3 regions of the Pseudoalteromonas sp. SWYJ118 genome follow, and region 1 is predicted to be linked to each of the others. Evidence: predicted binding sites of a transcription regulator. Region 1 holds the regulator's gene; each other region holds the start of a gene.
What was found. Region 1 encodes LexA, which represses DNA repair genes until DNA is damaged. Its sites were predicted from a motif close to TACTGTATNNNNATACAGTA; they were not measured.
Positions count from the first base shown of each region.

Region 2: the regulator LexA is predicted to act here: its motif matches at 838-857, upstream of I6F48_RS04255 (SulA-like leucine-rich domain-containing protein).
Region 3: the regulator LexA is predicted to act here: its motif matches at 3,380-3,399, upstream of ruvC (crossover junction endodeoxyribonuclease RuvC).

Region 1 covers NZ_JADYXC010000021.1:13,889-18,505, forward strand. The annotation lists gene I6F48_RS16665 (hypothetical protein) at 1-199, shown strand, start outside; gene I6F48_RS16670 (PaaI family thioesterase) at 200-640, opposite strand; gene lexA (transcriptional repressor LexA) at 808-1,425, shown strand; gene coxB (cytochrome c oxidase subunit II) at 1,909-3,051, shown strand; gene ctaD (cytochrome c oxidase subunit I) at 3,051-4,617, shown strand, end outside.
Region 2 covers NZ_JADYXC010000002.1:350,533-355,149, forward strand. The annotation lists gene I6F48_RS04250 (hypothetical protein) at 1-247, opposite strand, end outside; gene I6F48_RS04255 (SulA-like leucine-rich domain-containing protein) at 880-1,314, shown strand; gene I6F48_RS04260 (YchJ family protein) at 1,353-1,832, shown strand; gene I6F48_RS04265 (GGDEF domain-containing response regulator) at 1,907-2,824, opposite strand; gene I6F48_RS04270 (DUF6172 family protein) at 3,018-3,320, opposite strand; gene I6F48_RS04275 (VC2046/SO_2500 family protein) at 3,500-4,027, opposite strand; tRNA gene I6F48_RS04280 (tRNA-Tyr) at 4,140-4,224, shown strand; tRNA gene I6F48_RS04285 (tRNA-Tyr) at 4,274-4,358, shown strand; gene I6F48_RS04290 (M48 family metallopeptidase) at 4,484-4,617, opposite strand, start outside.
Region 3 covers NZ_JADYXC010000010.1:66,897-71,513, forward strand. The annotation lists gene I6F48_RS11380 (arylesterase) at 1-113, opposite strand, end outside; gene I6F48_RS11385 (ABC transporter ATP-binding protein) at 114-827, shown strand; gene I6F48_RS11390 (ABC transporter permease) at 817-3,318, shown strand; gene ruvC (crossover junction endodeoxyribonuclease RuvC) at 3,450-3,974, shown strand; gene ruvA (Holliday junction branch migration protein RuvA) at 3,977-4,594, shown strand; gene ruvB (Holliday junction branch migration DNA helicase RuvB) at 4,602-4,617, shown strand, end outside.

The DNA.
Region 1 (4,617 bases):
TATATGTGAGCTTATTGAATCGTGTTCGCGTAACGCGCTAAAGCAATGGTTAAGCTGTTCACGTAGAACGTTTGATATTGGTTTTGAATCAGGCACTTCCCCTAAGTGCTTTAATCAAGCCTTAGATGCAGATACATTACTACGTATATCTGCGATTGGTGCGGGTATGGAAATTACAATTTACCCAATCGAAAAGTAACTATCTTCGCTCTACGACTGCTGCGGTCATTTTTGATACGCAGCACAGCTCATTGCGGCTATTTGTAATTTTTATTTCCCACACTGAACTACGTTTGCCAATATGAAACGCTCTTGCCGTTGCTGTTAAAGTGCCGTTGCGAGATGCTTTTAAATGACTTGCGCTAATTTCCTGCCCCACGCAGTAAAATTTTGTAAAATCGACAACAAAGTTAGCTGCATAGCTGGCAACTGTTTCGGCAAGTACAACGTTAGCACCGCCGTGAACCATTCCCATTGGGTTATGATGCTCAGGAATTGCCGGCATAGTGGCTACTAAGTAATCATCACCAATTTCAGTGACTTCTATTCCCATGGTTTTCATTAATGTTCCTTGGCCATCAATGCCTTGTTCTAACTGCTTGCACAGCTCTAAAGTGATGGGCTGGTACCAAATACTCATAATGACTCCTTTGCTTTTTTAATCATTTATAAACCTAGCGTTAGTTATATCCCTAAAATGTACACAAGTGAAATTACTTTGGCTATTTTAAGGCTTAATTTAAATTTGCGATTTTTATTTAACTGTATATACTCACAGTTAAATGTACTGTATGGAAAACCAGTTGTATGCGACCATTAACGAACCGCCAAGCTCAAATACTCGAACTAATTAAAGTTTTTATTAAAGACACTGGTATGCCTCCTACACGTGCTGAAATAGCGCAAACATTAGGTTTTAAAAGTGCCAATGCTGCTGAAGAACATTTAAAAGCACTTGCTAAAAAAGGCGCAATTAAAATGAAACCAGGTGCAAGCCGTGGTATTCAGTTAATTGAAGAAGAAGAGCCAGAACAATTAGGTTTACCGCTTATAGGGCGTGTTGCTGCTGGTTCACCTATTTTGGCGCAAGAGCACGTTGAAAGTCACTGCAAAATCGATCCATTAATGTTTAAACCGGCTGCAGATTTTTTACTACGCGTTAACGGTATGAGCATGAAAGATATTGGTATTATGGATGGTGATTTACTTGCTGTGCATCGTACTCAAACCGCTGAAAACGGGCAAGTTGTTGTTGCCCGCCTAGACGAAGACGTAACTGTAAAACGTCTTGAGAAAGCGGGTCGTAAAGTATTACTTCATGCTGAAAACGACGATTTTGAATCTATTGAAGTAGATCTTGAGAATGAGTCTTTTAATATTGAAGGCTTAGCCGTTGGCGTTATAAGAAACGCTGATTGGATGTGACTTTAAAAATAGCTTTTAAACAAGCAGTTTTATAAATGCGTACTAATTAGTACGCATTTTCTGTTTTAAATTCGCACTAAAAATAGGGCATAAATAGCTCACTGACAATTTAAGCTGTAAACTTTTTTGCACTTATATTTTCCCCCTCCGAATGCGTTAAACCCCTTTGTTTTGCTCATCTTTTGAACTTCCTGTTACCTAGTTGGTTACTGATTTTTTATTAATTACTCAATATCACCTGATTGTTTTTTATACTAAAACTTGCTTGTTGTTCATTTTTTAGCTAATTATTAATGTGCTGAGCTAATAATAACTCACAGCTTTTTAGTTTTGAGAACACACAATATACACAAACCCGTTGTTGGCGCAGCAAAACCAATCAATATTAAATGAGATTGACTAAAAAAATAAAAATAACGAATTGGCGTTTAAGCCGTATGCCTCTTCGCTTTGCATTCGCAATAGCATCAAAGGAGCCGTCACATGGGTAAACTGACCTCTACCTTGTGGCTTATATTATGTGTTTTTTCGCACCCAGTTTTGGCTAACAGCCAATACAATATGCGCAAAGGCGTAACCGATATAAGCAATAATGTATATCAGCTGCACATGACCATATTTATAATATGTTGTGTGATTGGGGTGATAGTGTTCGCAATTATGTTTTGGGCACTTATTCATCACCGTAAATCTAAAGGGGCTGTACCTGCCCAATTTCACGAAAGCACTAAAGTAGAAATACTTTGGACTGCAATCCCGTTTGTTATTTTAATTGCTATGGCAGTACCAGCCACTAAAACCCTAATTGCAATGGAAGATGCCAGCAAAGCTGATCTCACTATTAAAATTACAGGCTCGCAATGGAAATGGCATTATGAATATATGGGTGAAGATGTAGAGTTTTACTCTATTTTATCTACCCCGCAAGATGAAATCGCGAATCTTGCAGATAAAAATCCTAACTACTTACTTGAGGTTGATAAGCCTCTCGTACTGCCAATAAATCAAAAAGTACGATTTTTAATGACTTCTGACGATGTTATTCACTCTTGGTGGGTACCTGATTTTGCAGTTAAAAAAGATGCGAATCCCGGCTTTATAAACGAAACATGGACGAACATAAACGAAGAAGGTACTTACCGAGGCCAATGTGCTGAGTTGTGTGGTAAAGATCATGGCTTTATGCCCGTTGTGGTGGTCGCTAAATCTGAGGCTGATTTTAAAACATGGCTTGCAGATGCAAAGCAGGCTAAACAAAAAGCAGCATTAGCAGATGCCGCATTACTTGATAAAACCCTCCCAAAAGAAGAATTAATGACTTTAGGCGAACAAGTATATATGGCCAATTGTGCTGCATGTCATCAGCCTACTGGCATGGGGTTACCGGGTGTATTTCCTGCACTTAAAGGCAGTCCTATAGTGCTTGGCGATATAAAAGATCACATTGATGTAGTTATCCATGGACGACCTGGTACGGCAATGCAAGCATTTGCCAAACAGTTATCTATAAAGCAATTAGCAGCGGTTATTACTTATAAACGTAATGCGTGGGGTAATGATACGGGTGATGTTATTCAACCGAGTCAAATACAGGCAGCACTTGATGCCAAAGTGGAGGCGAACTAATGAGTAGCATAGTAGAACAACCTAACGCCAATGAAGCTCATCATGCTCATCACCCAGCTAAGGGTTTTAAACGCTGGCTTTACACAACTAATCATAAAGATATAGGTAGTTTATATTTAATTTTTTCGCTGACCATGTTCTTAATTGGTGGTGGAATGGCCATGGTGATCAGAGCTGAATTATTTCAACCAGGTTTACAGTTGGTCGATCCTCACTTTTTTAATCAAATGACCACCGTGCATGGTTTAATTATGGTGTTTGGTGCGGTTATGCCGGCCTTTACTGGCCTTGCTAACTGGATGATACCACTCATGATTGGCGCGCCAGATATGGCATTGCCAAGAATGAATAACTGGAGCTTTTGGATTTTACCGTTTGCGTTTTTAATCCTATTGGCATCGTTATTTATGCCTGGTGGGGGTCCTGCATTTGGTTGGACTTTTTATGCACCACTGTCTACAACATACAGTAATGATAATACTGCATTGTTTGTATTTGCCGTACATATTATGGGGATTAGTTCAATAATGGGCGCAATCAATGTGATTGTAACCATAGTGAACTTACGTGCCCCAGGCATGACATGGATGAAGTTGCCCTTATTTGTATGGACGTGGTTAATTACTGCCTTTTTATTAATAGCGGTAATGCCAGTGCTTGCAGGGGCTGTCACTATGGTACTTACCGATAAGTATTTTGCGACCAGCTTTTTTGATGCCGCAGGCGGTGGCGACCCGGTGATGTTCCAACACATTTTTTGGTTTTTTGGTCATCCCGAAGTATACATAATGATTCTTCCTGCCTTTGGCATTATATCTACAATAGTACCTACCTTTTCTCGTAAAAAACTTTTTGGCTATGCCTCAATGGTATACGCCACATCCTCCATAGCACTATTGAGCTTTATTGTATGGGCTCATCATATGTTTACCACTGGGATGCCGGTCGCTGGCGAGTTGTTTTTTATGTATGCGACCATGCTTATATCGGTACCTACAGGAGTAAAAGTATTTAATTGGGTTGCCACAATGTGGAAAGGCTCAATAACTTTTGAAGTGCCAATGCTTTTTAGTATTGCGTTTATTGTGCTGTTTACCTTAGGTGGCTTTTCGGGTTTGATGCTGGCAATTACACCTGCTGACTTTCAGTACCACGATACTTATTTTGTAGTGGCGCATTTTCATTATGTATTAGTAACAGGGGCTGTATTTTCGATAATGGCGGGGGCCTATTACTGGCTGCCCAAGTGGACGGGCAATATGTTTAATATCACGCTAGCTAAATGGCATTTTTGGCTATCGCTGGTGAGTGTGAACGTATTGTTTTTTCCTATGCATTTTGTAGGGCTTGCCGGTATGCCGCGTCGAATTCCCGATTATGCACTTCAATTTGCCGACTTTAACGCAATCATAAGTATTGGTGGATTTGCCTTTGGTTTATCGCAATTGTTGTTTGTAGCTGTGGTAATTAAATGCGCGCGTGGCGGTGATAAAGTGCCTGCAAAAGTATGGGAAGGGGCAGAAGGGCTTGAGTGGGAAGTTGACTCTCCAGCGCCATATCATACTT
Region 2 (4,617 bases), on a different contig from region 1:
CAACTTCAACAAAAGCATTAGATATGAAATGTAAAAACAAGTATAAAGAAATGAAAAATATAAACCAACCTAAAGTAGCTTGTTGCTCTACTTTGTCAAAAGTAAGGCCAATAGCCGATATTTTTGTAGGTAAAGCACCTGAAAAAGAAACAAATAAACATACAACTGATGATAATATCGTGTTTCTCCTTAGCTTCATTGTTTCTTCAGAAAGCGGACTCTCATAAATTGAAAATTCTTTTGTCATAATTAACCTAGATTAAATACACCTAAACTCGAAATGCTTGTAACAGCTTTATCAGAGGGCACTTTCCCTATTTTAGCGCGAAAAGTCCTAATTCTATGAACTTATATTAATAGCAAATGGTGTAAGTTATTGCCAGCTATAAATATTATTCTTTTTGTAGGTTATATTAGTATGTAAGAAAGAGGAAAGTGTCCTCTTAATATTGCTTAGTTAATAAACACTTCTCGCTCCTAGCCGCCTTAGAACATTTATCTAGTGCCAATTAGCTTGGCCGGGTCATAATATTCGATAAAAAAACAGATCCCTAAACATTCATTATTAAATTCAAAAAAGATAAAATATTAAATTTTAGGTTTTGAGCATCACTGTTTAATGTTTTAATCGGTTTCAAGCCCAACAACCTAATTCCGAACCCTATGAGAAAAACCCAGATAGGGAACAGTAACACCATCTCTGAAACCCTTGCCACATATGGTTCCTTATTCCAAATGTGTGAGAAACCATTCCAAAATTGGATGAGAAAGAACAAAAAGCTGAATAACTGTACAAATAAATAGCATAAAAGGCTTGCACGAAAGCACTGTATAAACTACTGTATATGAATACTGTATAAAAACCCAGTGAGTGAAATTATGTTACAGCCTATTACCGTAAGAACAGTTAAAAGTTACCAACAAGATGAGCAAAGCGATTGCGTGAATTTGATTCAAATTGAAGATGAAATTTCAGCGACCTTTGAGCTTTTAAAAGTATTACACCAATACAATAGCTCTAATGCATGGACGTTACTAATTGCTCCAGATCACGTACCTAGCAAAGCTTTACTTGACTCATGCTCTATTGATACAAGTAAATTACTTGTTATTAGACAGAAGCACCTAGTAAATTTAGAGTATGTATTAAATTCTGCATTACATAACGGAAACTTTGCAGCGGTAATTACCTGGACCGATATAGTTAATAACCAACTACTTACGAATCTATCGTTCGATTTAAGTAAAACGAATACAAAACTATACTGTTTTACTAAAAAGTCTCAAACAACAGAGATATCACTCGCCCAATAAGCTTGTTAAACTAATGTTTTAGACTTTGTATTATTATTATGACTTCACTCAATACCACATTATGTTTTTGCAGCAGTGGGCACAATCATGCCGATTGCTGCGAGCCGCTTCACTTATCTGTTAAGCAAGCTGATTCTCCTGAACAACTTATGCGCTCACGATTCAGTGCTTATGTTATTAAAAATGCAGAATATGTTTATCAAACCTACGCAAAAGAAAAACAAGCTGAAAATCCGGTTAAAGAAATCAATGATTTTGCTAACAGCTGTCGATTTATAAATCTTGATGTAATTGGGTCAAGCCATGATGGAGATACCGGCACTGTAGAATTTAAAGCCCAATATTTTTATCAAAACTTATTTTGTGAGCTCCACGAAAAATCGCAGTTTATTAAAGAAAACACTCAATGGCGTTATTTAGATGGCACTATATATCCTGTTGAAGATATTAAAGTGGGCAGAAATGATGACTGCCCATGTGGTAGCAATAAAAAGTACAAAAAATGTCATAGCGTGTAATAAATAATCTTATTTAATATTTATCACCTACAAGGTGTTTTTAAGTGGCAAAGTGATTTATTAGCTAGCTAAACTTAAAAACACACTTGGTTACGACCTTGCATTTTGGACTCATACATTTTTTCATCTGCGATCTGCAAGGTGTTTTTGTTATTTACGTACGGTTGTAGGGTTGCACCGCCAATACTAATAGTCACAAAGTCATATTCTGAATATCTGTGTAATATTCCTAAATCGACCACATTTTGTTTAATTTTATCAGCAACACAAATCGCACCTTCAGTGCTTGTATGCGGTAGAACAACTACAAACTCTTCGCCGCCGTAACGCGCAACAAAATCGGTTGGCCTTTGCAAACTATTAGTAATAGTTTGTGCAACAAGGTTTAAAACCGTATCGCCTTGCACATGACCATAAAGATCGTTGTATTGCTTAAAGTAGTCTATATCGATGAGTAATAGTGCATAGTCGACTTTTTCTCGTAAGGCGCTTCGTTCCATTTTAGAAAAATGCGCATCAAAATAACGACGATTGAATACCTTTGTTAAATCATCTAGAAATACTTTTTGATTGAGTAAGTCATGTTGAAGTTTCATCGTAATATGGGCGCGCACTCTTCTATATAAAGTTTCCGAGTTAGTTGGTTTCTTTATAAAATCTACAGCTCCGGCTTCCCAGCACTCTTCTTCTTGATTTTCAGATGAGGTTACAAAAATAACGGGGATATCTTGTGTTTCAGATATATTTTTTAATTTTAGACATGTTTCAATACCACTCATTCCTTCCATATTAATATCGAGTAGTATTATATCTGGCGGATTATGTTTACAAATTTCAATCGCATCCTCACCACAGCTCGTTGTTGTTACACTAAAATGCTCTGATAATATTTTTTTTAATACAATTAAGCTTAATAGCTGATCGTCAACGACAAGTACCTTAGAGCTCTTTAAGCTTAATTTCAATTGGTGGTCAGAGTAATTTATCGGCATGGTACAACTGTTTTGTTTTTTTTATTAAACACACCCTATATCACTACATTTTGTTATGCAAATGTTAATAAAGTAAAATTCTACTTATTGGTTACTAATAAAAATGATTTATGGTGAATCTTTAATGCATAAAAACAAAAAATGAGCCACTTGGGCTCATTTTAAAACTTCGAACACTTAATTAAATTAAGTGTTATTCGTCATCATCTAAATCTAACTGTTGACGTTGAGCAGGTCGAGCTAAAATCTCTACATAGAAAGAGGTCAAACCTTGCTTTTCAATTTCGCCAATTTGGTTACTTAATTCAGCAACGTGCACAACTTGCGCATCTTCAGCTGTGTTACCAAACTTACAGTCAAATGCCCAATAGTCAGCATCTTCAGGTAGCGTTTTATTACGCTCTCTTTTCAAATATTTTTTCACTTCGTGCTTTGCAGCATCAACCATACGAGGGTATTTGATTTTCTCGTGATTTAGCGTGAATGTTTTCTTCATTACGTTCCTAATTACCTTGGTTTAATGATAATGGCATTTCATGTCATACCATTTGACGCCATTATAGCAATTGCATTTAATTTTTGGATGCTTTTTTTTCATTAAATCAATTATTAGCAAATATATAAAGCAGACCCGTTATAAAGCATATATTAACTGGTGATTATTACAATCATATATCACACCGCAATGAGCTGAAGTGGTTGATGTAATGCATCATTATTAAGGCTGTCGTAAAAAGCAGCTGCATCTATAGGGGGATTAGCTAGTTGGGTTTGTTCGCTTTTAATTCTTCTTCTGACGGCAAGCTCACAGTTATCTATTATATTAAGTGGAATATGCTTATCATCATTTCTAATCGCAAGTGGTTCAGGGCTTAAGCATTGTCTTAACTTAATACTTGTCATACCACAGTGCTCTCCTTCTTGAGATATTAATGATGCATTAAATTGTCCAACCAACATATTATATTCATCAGGGGCTAAAAGTTGCTTTGGACCTGCGCCAAATTGCTTTCTTAACGCCTCTTCTTCTATAACTAAATTATCTATTTCAGTTTTTGGTAAATGAAATTGACTAAAGTCGAGTGCGTCATGTGACAGCATCGCTAATAATAGTGCAAATTCGCCACGGCGATTTTCATGCACACTATTATTGAGTCTACTGTTTAACTGACTCTCTGTGATTAACAAATCATCTATTTGCATAGTCTTTAGCCGATTGTGGTAACTGATAGATATTTATCGGCTTTATTTCAATTTTCTTTAGCTTTTTTCTTTACTTAAATACGCAATTTGCTATTATCAGCGCCGTTGCATTGGAGGGGTTCCCGAGCGGCCAAAGGGATCAGACTGTAAATCTGACGGCTCAGCCTTCGCTGGTTCGAATCCAGCTCCCTCCACCACTTTTCTTACCGCTAAGTTAAGTGGGGCCAAATGCAATAAAATTAGTGTGGAGGGGTTCCCGAGCGGCCAAAGGGATCAGACTGTAAATCTGACGGCTCAGCCTTCGCTGGTTCGAATCCAGCTCCCTCCACCACTTCTCTACTATTCCTATATTCCTATATTCCTATATTCCTATATTCCTATATTCCTATATTCCTATATTCCTATATTCCTATATTCCTATATTCCTATATTCCTATATTCCTATATTCAGTAACATCAAAACACCCACTGTAAACTCATACCATTTTGTTTTAACCAATTAGATGATGTTTTGTAATCGGGGAAAAACGCCTCTACTCGCTGCCAAAAAGCTTTGCTATGATTTAAATACTTTAAATGGGCAAGCTCAT
Region 3 (4,617 bases), on a different contig from region 1:
TAGGCTGCACTTAAACTGTCACCGAGTATTAAAATCGTGTTGTCGGCTGCTGCGCTCAGCGGTTTGATAACTAAAAATAAAATGAATACTAAACGAAGGATTGAATGAGTCATATGTCAGCGCTTTCTCAATTAAATATAATTCAGGTTAATGGTTTGTCTAAAGTAGTCTCTACCTTTGAAGGTGAGCTGCCCATCCTCAGCGACATCAGCTTTAATGTCAAGCATGGCGAGTCTGTTGCTATTGTTGGCACGTCGGGCTCTGGTAAATCAACGTTACTCAGTTTATTAGCAGGGCTGGATACCGCAAGCAGCGGCGAAATATTTTTAGATGGCGAGCCATTACACAATTTAGATGAAGAAGAGCGTGCTGCACTGCGCGCGGCTAAAATTGGATTTGTGTTTCAATCGTTTATGTTAGTACAAAGCTTAACTGCACTTGAAAACGTTATGCTACCAGCAGAACTTGCTGGCGAAAGTGATGCGAAAGAGCAAGCAATTGCTTTGCTTGAAAAAGTAGGCTTGAGCCATCGAATTGATCATTACCCGTCGCAACTCTCTGGCGGTGAACAACAGCGTGTTGCTATTGCGCGAGCATTTATTGGTACACCTAAAATACTATTTGCTGATGAGCCTTCGGCTAACTTAGACAGCAAAAACGGTAAAATGATTGAGTCGTTATTATTTGATTTAAACACGCAACACGGCACTACGCTTATTTTGGTTACTCACGATGAAGGGCTTGCACAAAAATGTGAGCACATTATTCAAATAGAAGCGGGTTTACTGGTAAAAAGCCAAGTAGAGGACGTTGCTAATGTGGGTTAAGTTAGCGCTTAAGTTATTTTCGCGAGAATTTCGCCGTGGTGAGCTAACAGTTATAAGCGCAGCTATCGCCCTTGCTGTTTTAACCGTGCTTACACTGTCTATGGTTACAGAGCGAATAGGGCAAAGTATTGCGCAAAAAAGCAGTGCTTTTATTGCAGCAGACCGTGTACTTGCAAGCGATCATGTTCTCGACACTGCTTTTATTACTAAAGCACAGAGCCAAAATTTAAAAACGGCGCAAATGGTGTACTTCGACACTATGTTGTTTGCCGATGATGAAATGCAGTTTAGCTCAGTAAAAGCGGCATCTAATGCGTACCCCTTAAAAGGGCAGTTAAAAGTTAAAGATACCTTAACAGGTGAAACTAAGGTTGCTAATAGCGGACCAACGCCTGGTAATGTGTGGCTAAGTGAATCAGTATTTTACAGTTTAAATATTGATATAGGCGCGCAAGTAGAGCTTGGCGCTGCATTATTTAATGTTTCAAAAGTTATTGTAGAAGAGCCCGATGCGCCATTTAATGTATTTTCGAGCAGTCGTCGTGTGCTTATTAATATTGACGATGTGGCAAAAACCGAAGTTGTGCAGCCGGGTAGCCGTGTTTATTACCGCCAACTTTATGCGGGTAATGAGGCTGACATAAATAGCTTTTATGAGTGGCTTAAACCACAAATGAAAGAAAACCAACAATGGTACGGGGTTAAAGACCGCCAATCACCTATTTCAAACAGTTTAAACCGCGCAGAGAGCTTTTTATTACTTGCCGGCCTATTGGGTATTATTTTAGCAGCAGTGGCTATAGCTGTTTCAGCAAAACGTTATTGTGAACGCCAATACGACCCAGTAGCAATGATGAAAACGCTAGGTGGTAGCCGCTCAATGATCCGCAAAATATACATGCTTCATTTATTGCTTGTGTGTGCAATGGCGGTAAGTATTGGGCTATTAATTGGTTATGGCTTGCAAGAAATAGCAACAAGTTACTTATCGAAAAGTATGGGCACAGAGCTACCTTTAGGTGGTTTTAAGCCGTGGCTGGTGGCTATTAGTACTGGCGTAATTTGTGCTGTTATGTTTTCTATTAAACCGTTATTTGATTTATTTGATATTCCACCGCTTAGAGTGCTGCGTCGTAACTTAGGCGACAAGTTAGCAGTAAGTCGTGTGCATTTAGGCATGAGTGCGCTAACTGTGTTTTTATTAATGTGGTTATTTAGTAACAACATAAAAATAACGCTTATTTTGTTTGCCTCAACACTTGCGCTAATTGGTGTGTTGTTTTTAGTATCTAAATTAATATTTGGTGGCGGCCGAAAGCTTGGCTTAAAACCGGGTAATAGTTGGTCGCTTGCAATTGCGTCTATTCAAAAACGTGCAAATGTGAACGCGGTACAGTTAATTAGTTTTTCGTTAGCGATTAAATTACTGCTGTTTTTAGTGGTACTTAAAAACGATATGATATCTGATTGGCAATCGCAACTACCAAACGATGCGCCTAATGCATTTTTAGTTAATATAACGCAAAATGAGCTTGGGCCAATTAATGAATATTTGGCACAAAAAGATATTCAGGTATCGGAGTTTTATCCAACTATTCGTGGGCGCGTAAATGCGGTAAACGGCGAGTTGGTTGCGCGTTCTGTATCGCTGCAAGACAACGAGAAAAAAGACGAAGAAGCACGTGCAGGTATTGGCCGTGAGCTAAACCTTACATGGCTTAAAGATGTGCCTGACCAAAATGAAGTAACACAAGGCGCGTGGTTTGGTGAAAATGCAACAGCCGAAGCCTCAGTAGAGGAGTCGATGCTCGAGCGTTTAGATGTTGAAATAGGCGATACGCTTACATTTTTAATTGGTTCGCAGTCGTTCGACGCTAAAATTACCAGTGTTCGTAAAGTTAATTGGGCCACGCTTAAACCTAACTTTTTTATTATTTTAAGCCCCGATGTACTTGCAGATTTTCCTGCAACGTATATTTCGTCGGTACGCATAAACCCAGAGCAAAAGCGTGACTTTAGCCAGTTATTGCGCACTTACCCAACTATTACAGCCATTGACATTGACAACTTTGTTAAGCAAATACAAACAACTATTTCGCAAGTATCACTCGCTATTGGGTTTGTACTGGCTATTGTTGTGCTGTGTGGGGCGCTTGTACTTATATCGCAAGTGCAAGCTAGCTTGGGTGAACGTATGCAAGAAATTGTCATACTGCGAACACTTGGCGCTAAAAGCCGATTAATTAAAAACGCGACCCTGTATGAGTTTTTATTACTCGGTGGTTTAGCCGGTTTAGTTGCCGCATTTTTTAGTGATATAGCGCTTTTAATTGTGCAGCAACAAATGTTTGATTTAGCCGGTAAGCTACACCCGCATATATGGATTATTGGGCCGGTAGCGGGCGGCGTATTTGTAGCCGGTTTAGGCTATTTAATGATTGCCCGAACACTTAAACAAAACACTCAAGGATTAGTGCGTGCCCTAGGGTAAGCTTAAACTAACATGCTCCTTTAAATGCCCACCTAACATGTGGGCATTTTTGTTTTCTTTGTACTGGTAATTTATACAGTGCTCTGGCATTATTAGCGTAATTTAAAAATAACAATAATGAGAATGCAAGTTTGGCCATTATTTTAGGGATCGATCCTGGTTCACGTTTGACCGGATATGGCGTTGTTGCCCACCAAGGTTCTAAATTTACATACTTAGGCAGTGGCTGTATTAAGTTAGCCGATCATCCTTTTCCGGTTAGGCTTAAAATGATTTACCAAGGCATTACACAGCTTATTGAGCAGTTTTCGCCAGAAACCTTTGCCATTGAAAAAGTATTTATGGCGCATAACCCCGATTCAGCTTTAAAGCTTGGCCAAGCTAGAGGCGCAGCTATTGTGGGCGCTGCAATGGCCGACTTACCCGTATTTGAGTATTCAGCAAGGCAAATTAAGCAAGCGGTAGTAGGAAACGGTGGCGCAGATAAAACACAAGTGCAACACATGGTAAAAAATATTTTAAAACTACCCGGTACACCACAAGCCGATGCAGCTGATGCACTGGCTATTGCTATTTGCCATGCTCACTCAGAACAAAATTTAATTAAACTAGCGGGTAGCGCAAGCAAAACCGTTAGAGGACGTTTAAGGAAATAACTATGATAGGCCGCTTAAATGGTATTTTAGTCGAAAAACAGCCACCAGAAATCTTACTCGAAGTAAGTGGTGTCGGTTACGAAGTACAAATGCCAATGACCTGTTTTTACGATTTACCAAAAATTGGTGAAAACGCGATTGTTTATACGCACTTTGTAGTGCGCGAAGATGCTCAGTTATTATTTGGTTTTAATAATAAAGTTGAGCGTGCCTTATTTAGAGAGCTATTAAAAGCAAATGGCGTAGGGCCAAAACTTGGTTTAGCTATTTTATCAGGTATGTCGGCTAAGCAATTTGTAAGCTGTGTAAATAACGAAGACTCAACGTCGCTAGTTAAATTACCGGGTGTAGGTAAAAAAACAGCCGAGCGCTTAGTACTCGAAATGAAAGACAGATTAAAAGATTGGGGTAATGATTTATTTACGCCATTTAGCGACAGCGCAGTAATAGAGCCAATGAGCGATGCGACAATAGCTAATAACGCAGCCGATGATGCCGTATCAGCACTGCTTGCGTTAGGTTATAAATTGCCACAAGCTCAAAAAGCAGTAAAATCGATAAGCAAACCCGATATGTCTACTGAGGTTCTTATTAGAGAATCTTTAAAATCAATGTTGTGAGTAACCCATGATTGAAGCGGATC